Regions from separate parts of the Paenibacillus nanchangensis genome, predicted to be linked through region 2. Evidence: riboswitches for the same ligand, from Rfam matches in the RefSeq annotation. Region 2 holds a riboswitch; the other holds the start of a gene.

Region 1 (3,415 bases), on a different contig from region 2:
AACCCTGCTCACGCGGGGGAACACCGGCGACGGCTTCGGCGACAACGTCACCCGGCTGCGGGCGGACCGCTCAAATCCCGGACAGCTGGAGGAAGCGCTGGGAGACTCGTCTTGGGACGTTGTATACGACAACATCTGTTATTCGCCGGACGATGCGCTGTCGGCACGGAACCTGTTTCAGGGAAGAACCGGAAGATACATTCTCACCTCCAGCTTGTCCGTTTACGATCCCCAGCCGGACGCCTTAACCGAGGGCATGTTCGACCCGTATGGCTATCCCATACGGCAGGGGAGCAAAGACGATTTCACTTATCAGGAGGGAAAACGGCTTGCGGAAGCGGTTTTGCTCCAGCAGAGTGATTTTTCCGCAGCTGCCGTGCGGTTCCCGATTGTTCTGGGCGAAGATGACTACACAAGACGCCTGCATTTTCATGTCGAGCATATCCTTGGCGGTGAACCGATTGGCGTGCCGAACCCGTATGCCCGCATTTCGTTTATTACCTCGGACGAGGCCGCCGATTTCCTGTATGCCCTGGGAGCAGGGACCTTCTCCGGCCCGGTCAACGCCTGCTCCGGCGGAACCGTGACCATTGGAGAGCTGATAGCCATGATCGAACGGGAAACCGGCAAAAAGGCAGATATCCGCAAAGAAACACCGGAAAAGCACCAGTCGCCGTTTGGAATTGAACAATCCTGGCATATGGATACCAACAAAGCTCGGGCAGCGGGTTACACCTTCCGTGAGCTGAAGGATTGGCTACCTCCGCTGATCTCCGCCATTCATCGTGAGCTTACCGTATAAAAATAGGGGCTGTCCCAGAAGTGATTTACGTAAGAAAGACAGCTTCCAAATTACACGAATTGCTAATAAAGAAAGCCGCACCGCAGATGGGGAGTAGGAGGGTCATCTTACGGTTCGGCTATTTTTTTGAGCGAAACTATCGTACAAAATTTCCGCGGTCGAGCCTTCCCGTTAGACCGCTACTGACCCACAGTGTCAATTATTCACATTGGCAGGCCGGAATCACACATACGCCTGGTTAGATACGTAAGCGTAGACACTCCACAAAGTGAGCCAAGTGTATTACGAAGCAAGGACTGTCCCCCGTCACACTGCGACTTATGGGACAGCCCCTTCTATGTTACCAATATATAAATCGGTCAAGCCTATCCTGGGCTTAATCCCGCTTGCCAAAGCTGCAGTTCGTTAGCCTGCCTTTACCGCCTTTAGCCTGCCCCCACCAGGACGCTAACTCAGCGACCGGCCGCGGACGCATGTCCGGACGGCTGCACCTGCTCCCGTTCCCGCTCGTCTTCCTCGAACTTAAACGAACGCGCAATGTACAGCACCGGCGTCCCCAACCCGGTCAGCAGGAACTTGACCAAATAGGTCGTCAGGAAAATTTCGAGCCATACACCCCAATCATAGATTCCGGCAAAAGCAATCGTGCAGAAGATCAGCGTATCGACCAGAGAACTGATCATCGTGCTGCCGTTGGAACGGATCCAGAGCTGGCGCGAGTGGCTGAAGTAACGGCGGATCCAGGCGTACAGCCGTACATCCAGCAGCTGGCTGACAAAATAAGCGGTCAAACTACCCAAAGCAAGCCGGGGCATCATCCCGAAAATCGTCTCCATTGCCGTCTGCGGCGCCTGAACTCCCGAGCCGTCGCCGAACGGCTGGAACAAAATCGCCATCTGCATAATGACCGTCGTAATAATCAAGGTGAAAAATCCGAACCAGACCGCGGTCCGCGCTTCTTTTCGCCCGTATTTTTCATTCAGCAAATCGCTTGCCATATACAGGGTCACGTACATCGTGTTACCAAGCGTCATGACGATGCCGGGCGGCATCTCGATCGTTTTGACCACCTGAATATTGGCAAGAACAGTGGCAACGCCCACCCAGGCGTACATCCCTTTTTTGCCGAACAGCTTATAGCTCAGCAGAAAAAAGGCATAGTTGACGAGGACAAACAGCGCCCCCCACCACAAATTGAACATGATTAAATTCCTCCTAGTTTTGTTTACGCGGGATGGTTTCGAACCGCGGCTTCGCTCTAACGAAGCAAAAACAGTATTACTCTATCACACTTCCCGGGCGGGCGCTATCTTTTTTCCGCTGTTAAATTTTAAACCGGGCCAGCTTATCCATTAACTCCTGGACCATACTGCTCAGCGCTTCAGCCGATGCGGAGATTTCCTCCATCGCCGCCACCTGCTCCTCGGACGCCGCCGCAACGCCTTGGGCGTGGCCGGTAGCCTCCTTCGCGATTGCGGAGAGCTGCTCGACCGTTCCGGTAACCTGCTCCACGCCGGCGGTCATCTGTTCTGCCGAAGCCGACACCTCCTGAATCTGGTCGCTGACATTCGCAATTTCCGTCAAAATGGTGCCAAACAACTCGCCGCTGCGGGTCACAGACCGGACGCCTTCCCGCACCTCGGCCGCGCCCCGGTTCATCGCTTCCGATACGTTCGCCGCATCCGCACTTACGGCTCCAATCAAATCGCTTACCTGCTCCGCTGCCTGCCGGGTCTGACCGGCCAGCTTGCGGACTTCGGCGGCGACAACGGCAAAACCCCTGCCCGCCTCTCCGGCGCGGGACGCTTCAATTGAGGCATTCAGCGCCAGCATATTCGTCTGCGTGCTGATGCCGGTAATCAGGCCGATAATGGATCCAATTGTCTCCGTCCGTTCCATCAGCCGCCCGATGGCGGTTTCAGTCTCTTCAACCGACTGCTGCACATGCTCCATTTGACCAACTGCCGTGCGGATCAGCTCGTTGCCGGCGGCCGTCTGAGCCGAAGCGTCTCCCGACGACTGCGACACCTGCACCGAAGATTCAGCGATGCGCTGGACGCCCAGCGAGACCTCGCCCATCGCTTTTGCCGTATCGCCTGCGTGGCTGTTCTGCAGCTCCGCCCCCGCCGCGATTTCCTGCATGGATTCCGCAATGGTGACCGACGCGTTGCTGGTCTGTTCGGCGCTTGCAGTCAGCTGCTGCGACGTGGCACCCACCGACATCGCCAGATCCGCAACGGTCTGGAACATATCCCGGAGATTCGTAGTCATCAGGTTAAAGTAACGTGCCATTTTTCCGAATTCGTCACCTGTCCGGATATCCAGCTTCTGAGTCAGATCTCCGTCCGCCATATGCTTCAGCTTCTCCACTAACGAGCCTATCGGCCGCAGCACCATATATCGCAGAAGCAGCGCAACAAGAACACCGATCACCAGCATCGCTCCGACCGCCATTACAAGCGACTGCGTCCGGTTTGTATTATACGTCTGGAAAATTGTCGCCTCTTTCACCACGGTCTGGGTATACCAGGTCGGTCCGCCGCCGGGAAGCACAATCGGCTCAAATACACGCAGTACGTGCTCGCCCTTGGAATTTATCGTATACCCGGACAA
Region 2 (3,415 bases):
ATCCTGAAGGAGCTTCTGAAACTGACCGCAGGGGTCTGGAGCATGAAACTGGCCGTTTCCGTTGCGGCAATCAATGTGCTGGCTCTTGTCATCATCGGTGTCATAATATTGGGCCAGACGTTCTGGAATCCGTACTTTATGGAGGGTTTGGTTCAGGGAGGAATGGTGGAGCCGGGGACGGAGGCTTATGTAACAGTCAGTAAAGTGTGGGCAGCGGTAACGCGCAATTTTGTCATTTTGCTTATCCTTCTCCTGATTTGGGATTCGGTGGACGGCTTCCTCAGGCTGCGCAGAGGCAGGATAACTGAGAAATAAACTGGAAGCACCCCTATAGTTTTCATCGGTTCAGCACTAGAGTGTTTGTCCTATGTCCACTATAAGGGGTGCACTTCAGCGTACCGCAGGTCCAATCCGGCGAACGTGAACTGTCCTTAAAAGCTTAGTGCTATCAAGTTTCCAGCTTATTGCCGAATGCGTTCATCCGCAGCAGAATGTGGATTCCGAGCGCGCCAAGCAGTTGAATGATGGTTTTGACCAAAACCTGACCCAAAATAGCGTACCCAACCGCTCCCCAGGGAAGGAAGCCCGCCCCCAGGGGCGACAGGCCGACAACTACGAACAAGGCACTGTCGAGCGCCCCGCCAACAACACCGCTGTACATTACCCGGAAGGCCATCGGCATTTTTAGCCTCGAATAAATTTCGGTATCAGTCGTTTCTGACACAAGGAAGGAAACGGCTGAAGCGAAAACAATCCAGAGCGTATCCCCAAGCAGGTAGGAGATGACGGCAGACAGCGCCATGGCAGCGCCGATAGTCATATAGGTTCTTCGCCGGCCTACCGCATTTTGCACCAGGTCTCTCAGAATAAAGGTGGCCCCGATCAAAAAGGAACCTGCCGGAACAAGCAGGACTCCAAAGCTTAAAGGCGCGATCGATGCGGTAGCCACGTTAGCTCCGGCAATGACCAGAATATAAAGGGCAACAATCCATTTTTTCATCGTTTATCCCTCCCGGCCATTAGCGGTTATCCACTTTTTCGGGATATAAATCATGATTCATCAAACGGTAATCCGCCATGGATTCGTATTTGGTACCGGGACGTCCCCAGTTACAGTACGGATCAATGGAGATGCCGCCTCTTGGGGTGAACTTCCCCCAAACCTCGATATACCGGGGCTCCATCAGGGCAATCAGGTCGTTCATGATAATGTTCATGCAATCCTCGTGAAAGTCACCGTGGTTCCGGAAGCTGAACAAATAAAGCTTAAGCGACTTGCTCTCTACCATTTTTTGATCGGGAATATAGGAAATATAGAGAGTGGCGAAATCCGGCTGTCCGGTTATAGGGCATAGGCTTGTGAACTCCGGGCAGTTGAATTTTACAAAATAATCGCGGCCGGGATGTTTGTTGTCGAACACCTCCAGCAGCTTTGGATCATAGTCGAACACATATTGTGTTCCCTGGCTCCCGAGATGAGTGACACTCTGGAGTTCATCGTTTTGTCTACCTGACGGCATAAAAAAATCTCCTCTCTTTTTCAGGCTGAGCCAACAACGAAAAAGAAGTGAGATTCAAGAACCCTATAGCAATCTAAAAAAACAACGAGAAACAAAGACGCTCTGGCGCCTTGCTTGTTCTTAGTTTTTTATAGAGGGAGTTCGCGAACCTCTCCTAGGCAGCAGCGTGCCTAGATTTGTTGTTTGGTTTCATATAGTAGAATACCACGAAAGAAACTGTGGCGCATCGGGAAAAAATGACAGACGGTACACTGGCTTCATTCTTGTTAAACTCGGCTATAATTAAAAAAGCCCCGTCCGGCGGGGCTGTAGCTGGTGTTGCGTGGTTCTCACGTTCCGGTTGCTCCAAGAACTGGACGATTCCATCTCTCAGTGTGAATCCTGGTCGAGAAACGGCTTATTCACATAATAATACATGACGCCCATCAGCACGCCGCCGCCGATCAGGTTTCCAATCGTCACCGGAACCAGATTGTGCACTACGCCGCCCCAAGAAATCGTACCCGGATGGTCCAGCACAAGGGCGATGGCGAACGTACACATGTTAGCGATACTGTGCTCGTAGCCGGAAATGAAGAAGCAGAAGACGAACAGCATCATGGCGAACATTTTGGCCCCGTCATGCTTCATCGACATGGGAACGAAAAAGGCCAGGCAGACCAGCCAGTTACACAAAATCGCCCTAAAAAACAGCTGCAGCGCCGGTGCCTCCATCTTGTGGGCTACTACATTCAGCAAGAAGCTGTTTACGTTGGAGTCGTTATACAAACCGGTCAAAAAAATCAGCAGGGCAAACGCGGTTGCGCCAAGAATGTTGCCGCTGTAGCTGACCAGCCACATCCGGATCACTTCAGGCCAGCGCATTTTGCGGCGCAGGGCGGCGTAGCTGTAATAGAACGTATCTCCTGTAAACAGGTCGCCTCCGCCGTAAGAAATCAGAATAATCGCAGCGCCAAAGGTAATGGCCGCCATCGGGTAGGTTAACGGGGAATGCTCCATATAAAAATAATTCCCTGTTTTAAAAGCGACAATTACGCCGAACCCGATGAACATACTGGCGAGCATGGAACGCGCGATATAGCGCATGATGCTCTGGCGGTAAATTTTTTGTTTTTTCAAAGCCAGTTTCTCTACCTGCAGCAGGGCTTCGTTCTCCATAAGTCCTCCGGTTCTTGATAATGTTAGAGCGGTGGGGCGGCTTGCGCCCGGCTTATTATACCCAATAACCCGCTGGAAATTGCTTGAACCAGAAGCTGCGGCAGTGTCAGGGCGCGGGAATCAGCTCAAGAAGCTGCTTACCCCTTGATCCAGCGCCTTTGGTGCGGAACCCGAGCCTTCGGACAGCCCCAGACGGTTGTTCAGCTGAGTATTGATTGCGGTCATTTTAGAGGTATAATCCTGGCAGCTCTCGATAATGCGCCGGTTGGACTGCTCCGACAGATCCAGCGCAGCCATCAGGTCGCCGATTGCCTGGTTGACAGCTTCCATCGACATAGACGGTTTGGCCAAGAGGTCGGTTGTCTTCTCCGTTGTTGTGCGCAGCAGACGGGCGTTCTCTTTGAACTGGTCTTCAATGGTTTTGTTGGTTGCTTCAACCGCCGAGATGACTTTCTCTTGGTCAGCCAGCGACAAAGCGATCATAGCGGAGACTGTAATTAAATTGGAGGTTTTGTCGATCGCATTGTTGACCGAGTCGATCAGCTTGTCGTTGTTATCGTTAATGATATCCGTTGCAGCGATAGCCTGGTTATACAGCATGATCATTTCCGTCATCGACTGAATCCGGGTCACTACTTTGCGCAGGCCGCGTTCAAGGTAAATTTTGCGGTGTTCGTTCTCCGGTTTGGCAATTTCCGTCTCAAACAGCTCTTGCAGCCGGTTCCCAAACGCGATTT

What was found. Region 2 has a riboswitch for preQ1 ahead of queF (preQ(1) synthase). Riboswitches for the same ligand answer to the same signal wherever they lie in the genome.
Region 1: it holds a riboswitch for preQ1, as region 2 does, so the genes downstream of both, ACE6ED_RS12795 (queuosine precursor transporter) here and queF (preQ(1) synthase) in region 2, are expected to answer to the same signal.

The regions. Positions count from the first base shown of each region.
Region 1 is NZ_JBHOFD010000014.1:24,479-27,893, reverse strand. It holds gene ACE6ED_RS12800 (NAD-dependent epimerase/dehydratase family protein) at 1-802, shown strand, start outside; gene ACE6ED_RS12795 (queuosine precursor transporter) at 1,255-2,004, opposite strand; PreQ1 riboswitch class I at 2,012-2,057, opposite strand; gene ACE6ED_RS12790 (methyl-accepting chemotaxis protein) at 2,126-3,415, opposite strand, start outside.
Region 2 is NZ_JBHOFD010000006.1:177,533-180,947, reverse strand. It holds gene ACE6ED_RS06575 (HAAS signaling domain-containing protein) at 1-315, shown strand, start outside; gene ACE6ED_RS06570 (VUT family protein) at 449-1,000, opposite strand; gene queF (preQ(1) synthase) at 1,020-1,520, opposite strand; PreQ1 riboswitch class I at 1,635-1,678, opposite strand; gene ACE6ED_RS06560 (formate/nitrite transporter family protein) at 1,890-2,678, opposite strand; gene ACE6ED_RS06555 (toxic anion resistance protein) at 2,799-3,415, opposite strand, start outside.